Geobacter metallireducens GS-15: one gene and its partner. The protein of the gene in region 1 interacts with the protein of each later gene in a pairwise test. Links are inferred from orthologs where the notes say so. Each region holds a gene or a part of one and is shown in the gene's direction. Other genes may lie near its edges.

Region 1 (4,505 bases):
CACCATCCGGGACGGGGAGATGCTGCAAACCGGCCGCGACGGCCTCGATTACGGCTACCGGTTCCTGAGGCTTGCGCCTGGTGAGATTATTGTTGGGGCAACCTTTCGCCTGGATCCGGCCGATCCCGATCAGATCGGGGCACGGATCGCCGGTTACCTGGAACACCGGGCCGCGAGTCAAAAAGTCGGCTTTCCCAATGCCGGGTCCTTCTTCAAGAATCCGGAGGGGACCGCTGCTTGGCGGCTGATTGACGAAACTGGGCTTCGGGGAGAGCGGGTGGGGGGCGCCCAGGTGTCGGAGGCCCACGCTAACTTCCTGATAAATCGGGGGGGGGCGACGGCTGCCGATTTTCTTGCCCTGGCTACCCGAATTAATGAGGCAGTAAAACAACGTACCGGCATAACTCTTGAAGAAGAGGTCAGGATTGTCGGTGAAGAGTGATTAAAGAACCGCTTCCAAGAAGCGCTCAGGCGAAAACGCGATGACCCGTGATGAACTGAAAACCAAGAAGATCGGCGTGCTTATGGGGGGGCTCTCGGCGGAACGGGAGATCTCTCTCTCCAGCGGAGGAGCGGTGCACAAGGCGCTTCTGGCCCGGGGATATGACGCCGTTGCCATTGACGTGGACCGCGATCTGCCCCAGGTCCTTGTCAGAGAGTGGATCGACGTGGCCTTCATCTGCCTCCACGGCCGCTACGGCGAAGACGGGGCGGTCCAGGGGGTGCTGGAACTCATGGGAATCCCCTACACCGGCTCGGGGGTCCTTGCGAGCGCCCTGGCCATGAACAAGATTTTCGCCAAGCAGGCCTTTGCCGCCGCAGGCCTCACGATAACCCCCCACCGGGTGCTCGTGCGGGGCGAAACCTTCGACGCCGTTGCGGCCGGCATTGATCTTCCCGTAGTGGTGAAGCCCTCCCAGGAGGGGTCGTCGGTGGGGGTAAGCATCGTGAAGAAGGCGGAGGAGCTTGCCGCCGCTCTGGAGGCCGCGTTCCGCTACGACAACGAAATCCTCGTGGAGAAGTTCGTCAAGGGGCGGGAGATTCAAGTAGGGATTCTCGACGACCGGGCCATGGGAGCCATCGAGATTGTGCCGAAGAAGGAGTTCTACGACTTCGAGGCCAAATACACCGACGGCATGGCGGAGCACATCTGTCCGCCGGTTCTTCCCGCCGACCTGTACCGCAAGCTCCTCGCCGAAGGGGAGAAGGCCCATCGGGCTTTGGGGTGCGCCGGGTACAGCCGGGTAGACTTCCTGGTGACCGAGGGGGGTGACTGTTTTCTCCTCGAAGTGAATACCCTGCCGGGGATGACGGCCCTGAGCCTCCTGCCGGAGATCGCCCAGAAGGAGGCGGGGATCGCTTTCGAGGAGCTGGTGGAGCGGATACTGGTTTCAGCTTCGCTGAAGATTCAGGGACCGGGGACCGGGGACCGGGTTCAAAAGAACACTAGGAATCACAGGGGGAACGCTGGGCGTGGAGCTGGTTGTTTGTTTTTGCCGGTCCCTGGTCCCTGGTCCCCGATCACCGATTTTATGCGCGATTTACACGTAAAAACACGAATCCAGCCGGCCAACAAGAGCCGCAACCGGGTAAAGAAAGAGCGGAAGCCGATCAACTGGCGTCCCCTCATCACCTGGGGGAGCCGGGCTGTGCTCGGCGCGTTGGCCGTGGCGGTCGTGGGGGGCGCAGGCTACAAGGGGTACGCGTTCGCCTCCCGGTACGAGATTGCGGTACTGCAGGTGGAGGCCATCGAGGTGTCGAAGTTGAGGCACCTGACTCGTGACGAAGTTCTTGGACAGGCCGGGGTGAGAAGGGGCGATTCCATGCTGGGGCTGCGGTTACGCCGCATCGGCGAACAACTGGCCAAGAACCCCTGGATCGAGAAGGTGCAGGTGCGCCGCTACTTCCCCCACACCATCCGCATCGAGGTGGTGGAGCGGGAACCGGTGGCTGTGGTGAACATGGGGTTTCTCTATTACCTGGATGCCAAGGGGGAGGTCTTTAAGCCCCTTACCCAGGGTGACAGCCTCAATTTTCCGGTCATAACCGGCATCACCGAGGATGATCTGGCCCGGGATCCCAAGGGGGCCAGGGAGATGCTCACCGGCGCCGTGGCCCTCATGGATATGCTGAAGAAGGGGCGCGCCTTTACCCTGGCCGATGTTTCGGAGGTTCACATCGACAAGGGATTCGGCCTCACTCTCTTCACCGCCGGTGGAGGCGTGCCGGTACGGCTCGGCAAGGATGGGTACGAGACCAAACTGGCCCGTTTTGCCACGGTCTACGGGGAACTAAAGACGCAGATGACGGCAGTTGAGTACATCGATTGCGACTACCAGGACAAGATCATCGTCAAAAAAGGATAAAGCGGGGGAGGGGGAAACACTATGTCGGCACGAAGGGATAACCTGATCGTCGGGCTCGATATCGGCACAACCAAGATTTGTGCCATCGTCGGCAACGTCACGGAGGACGGCATCGACATCGTTGGGATCGGCAGCAGCCCGTCGCGGGGGATGCGTAAGGGTGTCGTGATCAATATTGAGAGCACGGTCGAGTCCATCAAGAAGGCGGTCTCCGAGGCGGAACTCATGGCTGGCTGCGAGATCCGCTCCGTCTATGCGGGGATCGCCGGGGGCCACATCAAGGGATTCAATTCCCAGGGGGTGATCGCCATCAAGAACCGCGAGGTGACCTCCGAAGACGTGAAGCGGGTCATCGATGCGGCCAAGGCCATCGCCATACCCATGGACCGGGAGGTGATCCACATCCTTCCCCAGGAATTCATCATCGATGACCAGGATGGCATCCGCGAGCCCCTCGGCATGAGCGGGGTGCGGCTCGAAGCCAAGGTCCACATCGTCACCGGCGCCGTGGCCAGCGCCCAGAACATTGTGAAGGCGTGCAACCGGGCCGGCCTCGACGTGGCCGACATCGTCCTGGAGCAACTGGCCTCCTCCGAGGCGGTCCTGTCGGCCGACGAGAAGGAGCTGGGGGTGGCGCTGGTCGACATCGGCGGCGGCACCACCGACATCGCCATCTTCGTGGACGGCGCCATCAAGCACACCTCGGTCCTCTCCCTGGGGGGGAACCACCTGACCAACGACATCGCCGTTGGGCTCCGGACCCCCATGGCCGAGGCGGAGAAGATCAAGCAGAAGTACGGCTGCTGCATGGCATCTCTCGTGGGGAAGGAAGAAACCATCGAGGTGCCGAGCGTGGGGGGGCGCAAGCCGCGGGTTCTCTCCCGGCAGCTTCTGGCCGAGATCCTGGAGCCGCGGGTGGAGGAGATCTTCACCCTGGTCAACCGCGAGATCATGAAATCGGGCTTCGAGGACCTCATCGCTTCCGGCGTGGTCATCACCGGCGGCACCACCATCCTGGAGGGAATGCCGGAACTGGCCGAGCAGGTCTTCAACCTGCCGGTGCGTCGCGGCATGCCGCAGCAGATCGGCGGCCTCGTTGACGTGGTCAACTCGCCGGTCTACGCAACAGGGGTCGGGCTTGTGGTCTACGGGAGCAAGAACGTCGGCATCCGTGAGTTCCCCACGGCCCAGACTGACGAGAACCTCTTCCGGCGGGTCTCCCGGCGGATGAAGGAGTGGTTCGGAGAGTTTTTCTAGTAACCGGAGCGTATTGTTCGCATTCATGTATTGTTCTGTATTGCAATGACAACCAAACACATCATGAAAGGAAAAAGGGGGTAGGGTATGTTCGAATTCGACGAAAGCATCGATCAGTGTGCCAAGATCAAGGTCATCGGCGTCGGCGGCAGCGGGGGGAATGCGGTCAACACCATGATCGAGAGCCAGGTCGGCGGGGTTGACTTCGCCGTGGCCAACACCGACGTGCAGGCCCTGCGCATCTCCAAGGCGCCCATCAAGATCCAGATCGGACGGCAGCTCACCAAGGGACTCGGGGCCGGGGCCGATCCGTGCCGGGGGCGCGAGGCGGCCCTGGAGGACCGGGAGCAGCTGGCCGAAACCCTCAAGGGTGCGGACATGATCTTTATCGCCGCCGGCATGGGGGGCGGCACCGGCACCGGCGCGGCACCCATCATCGCCGAAGTGGCCAAGGAAGCGGGCGCCCTCACCGTCGGCGTGGTCACCAAACCCTTTTCCCGGGAGGGGAAGCAGCGCCTTGCCAAGGCCGATGACGGCATCAAGGAGCTGAAGAAGCACGTGGACTCCCTCATCGTCATCCCCAACGACCGGCTCATCGGGCTGGCCGGCAAGTCCATGTCGATCCTCGACGCCTTCAAGCCCTCCGATGACGTGCTCCGCCAGGCGGTCCAGGGTATTTCCGATCTCATCACCACGAGCGGCTTCATCAACGTGGACTTCGCCGACGTGAAGGCCATCATGAGCGAGCGCGGCATGGCCATGATGGGGATCGGCATCGCCGCCGGCGAGAACCGGGCGGTGGAAGCTGCCCTGCGCGCCATCTCCAGCCCGCTCCTGGAGGACGTGGACATCTCCGGCGCCAAGGGGGTTCTGGTGAACATC
Region 2 (2,781 bases), 550 kb from region 1 along the record:
TAGAGCTGCCGCGCCGCATCATCGGTGACCTGGACCTTCGCCTTGATCTGGTCCTGGGCCTTTTTCACCATGAGCTCGTCCTTCTGGCCCGCCTCGAACTCCTTGGGAGCGAGCCGGTTCGCCTTGAGGACGGCGAAGTACTGGGCGGAGTCAAAGGCGCCGTTTTTCTGGAACGCGGGGATGGCGGCGATGGCCTTCTGCACCTCTTCTTCGGATACCTTTACCCCCATGTCTTTGGCGGCCTTCCGCAACAGCGCCGCATCGATGAGGGAGTCCAGGGCCTGTTTCTTCAGGTTGAGCTGCTTCTCCACCTCGGGAGTGAGGGCCGGACCGTAAATCTGGGTGTAGATGTCGCGCAGACGGTAGTAGGTTCGCTGGAATTCTTCGTAACTGACCTTGGTGCGATCCACCTTGACGGCATAACTCGACGGGGTGAGTCCCCCGTCACCCTTGCCCCAGACAAGAAAAATGGTGCCGATGAAGCTGAGGACGATGAGGCCGAAGACCACCTTGATGACGATGGACTGCTTGTACTTTCGCATGATGCCGAGCATTCGCGAGGACTCCTTTGCGTGAGGGAAATCGGTGCCGTAACCCCTGAAACAACGGGTTCGCATAGTACTATAACCTGCCTTGCAAAAGCAACATTGAATACTCCCGGTCAAGCTTTTCCCCCTTGCATGCCCAGGGGGTTTCTGCTACGATGCAACGCTTCGAAAAAGCTCACTTTCGCGCACTATGAAAGGGATTAGCGCATGCTTAAAATATTCGACGCCCTCTTCGGTCTTTTCTCGAACGATCTGGCAATTGACCTCGGAACAGCCAATACTCTCGTCTACCTGAAGGGGAAGGGTATTGTGGTCCGCGAGCCGTCGGTGGTTGCCGTGCAGAAGACGAACAGCGGCCAGCAGAAGGTGCTTGCCGTCGGCATGGAGGCCAAGAAGATGCTCGGCCGGACACCGGGAAGCATCACCGCCATCCGCCCCATGAAGGACGGGGTCATCGCCGACTTCGACATCACCGAGGAAATGCTCCGCTACTTCATTCACAAAGTCCACAACCGCAAGACTCTGGTCCGGCCGCGGATCGTCATCTGCGTCCCTTCGGGGATCACCCAGGTGGAGAAGCGGGCCGTCAAGGAGTCTGCCGAGTCCGCAGGCGCCCGGGAAGTCTACCTCATCGAGGAGCCCATGGCGGCTGCCATCGGGGCGGGGCTGCCGATCACCGAGGCCTCCGGCAACATGATTGTCGACATCGGCGGCGGCACCACCGAGGTGGCGGTCATCTCCCTGGCAGGCATTGTCTACACGAAGAGCGTCCGGGTGGGTGGCGACAAGATGGACGAGGCGATCGTCCAGTACATCAAGCGCAAGTACAACCTCCTCATCGGCGACCGGACCGCTGAACTCATCAAGATCGAGATTGGCGAGGCTTACTCCATCGGGGACGTGCGTCCCATGGAGGTGAAGGGGCGCGACCTGGTTTCCGGTATCCCGAAGACGGTGGAGATCAATTCCGACGAGATCCGCGATGCCCTCTCCGAACCGGTCAATGCCATCGTGGATGCGGTGAAGATCTGCCTCGAACGGACCCCGCCCGAGCTTGCCGCCGATATCGTTGACAAGGGGATCGTGTTGGCCGGCGGCGGGGCCCTGCTCCGCAACCTGGATGCGCTGCTCCGCGAGGAGACGGGACTACCGGTCGTGACCGCCGAGGATCCCCTTTCCTGTGTTGTTCTCGGTTCCGGCAAGGTCCTCGACGAACTCAACCTCCTTCGCCGGGTTGCCGTCTCGTCCTGATTCGACCCCTGTCCGCCGTGCGGGAGAAGCGCCGCGGACAGGCCCGTTATAAGAAGCCGCATGGATGACGCGTCGCCGGGAAGAACTGACTTCCCCGTCGACAGGCCGTCCATGCGGTTTGCTCGTTTTCCGACCCGCAGTTCACCATGCTACCCGCAGGCGTGACGATTCCCATGACACCCTTCACTGTCGACATACTCATTCCCATCTGGAACCGGCCCGTTGAAACTCGCAACTGCCTGGTCACCCTCATGGAGACCACCCCTTCCGCCCGCCTCATTCTCATTGACAACGGCAGCGACCGGGAAACCGAACGGCTTCTGGAAGAGTTCTCCGAGATTCTCGGGGAGCGTGCGCTCTTCCTGAAGACCAGCGCCAATCAGGGCTTCGTCAGGGCAGTGAACCGCAGTCTCGCCCAGGTGGAAGCTCCCTATGCGGTCGTTATGCAGAACACAACCCTGGTGACAAGGGGGTGGCTGGAGCCGATGGTGGAGTTGGCCGATTCCCGCCCCGATGCGGGTATCATCGTGCCGCGCCTGGAGCTTGAGGACGGACAGGGGCGAAGGCCGAAAGCCGCGCCACCTGCCGGGCCGGTCACCGAGGTGTCCCATGGGTCCTTTGCCGCCTCCATGGTTCGGAGAGAGCTCGTGGAACGCCAGGGGGGCTTCGACGAAGAGCTCGACGGTGGTCCCTGGTGCCTCAGGGACTATTCCCGCCGTGCCTTCAGAAACGGGTTTCTGACCTTAGCCCTCGATGGGGCCGTGGTGACCTATGCCGAAGAGGTTCCCCTCGGCTCCGTTGCCCGGAGGGAGGAGACCGTCCGGCGGAGCGCCGAAACGTGCCGCGCCCGGTGGGGACGGGAGGATGCCTTTTGCATCTATTTCCCCAAGGATGCCGAGCCCGAAGCGGTTCATGGGAAGCTCGACGTCATCCTCCGGGGAGCCCGCATGGGGCAGTGCTTTACCCTCATTCTCCACCCGGG

Evidence for each region. The genes of interacting proteins can lie anywhere in the genome.
Region 2: the proteins of ftsA (region 1) and GMET_RS04595 interact in binary tests that used the Escherichia coli proteins (3 or more experiments, as listed by UniProt). The link is inferred for Geobacter metallireducens GS-15 from one-to-one orthologs.

What each region holds. Positions count from the first base shown.
Region 1 is NC_007517.1:458,567-463,071, forward strand. What follows is about bases 1,659-4,505. They hold ftsA (cell division protein FtsA), read left to right. Parts: upstream 1,659-2,387; coding sequence 2,388-3,623; downstream 3,624-4,505. Other genes in these bases: GMET_RS18940 (cell division protein FtsQ/DivIB), read left to right, coding at 1,659-2,366; ftsZ (cell division protein FtsZ), read left to right, coding at 3,711-4,505. In the rest of the region: murB (UDP-N-acetylmuramate dehydrogenase), read left to right, coding at 1-442; more of GMET_RS18940, read left to right, coding at 1,533-1,658. UniProt on the Escherichia coli protein: Essential cell division protein that assists in the assembly of the Z ring. May serve as the principal membrane anchor for the Z ring.
Region 2 is NC_007517.1:1,011,967-1,014,747, forward strand. It holds GMET_RS04595 (rod shape-determining protein), read left to right. Parts: upstream 1-764; coding sequence 765-1,799; downstream 1,800-2,781. Other genes in the region: GMET_RS04590 (peptidylprolyl isomerase), read right to left, coding at 1-554; GMET_RS04600 (glycosyltransferase family 2 protein), read left to right, coding at 1,973-2,781. UniProt on the Escherichia coli protein: Forms membrane-associated dynamic filaments that are essential for cell shape determination. Acts by regulating cell wall synthesis and cell elongation, and thus cell shape.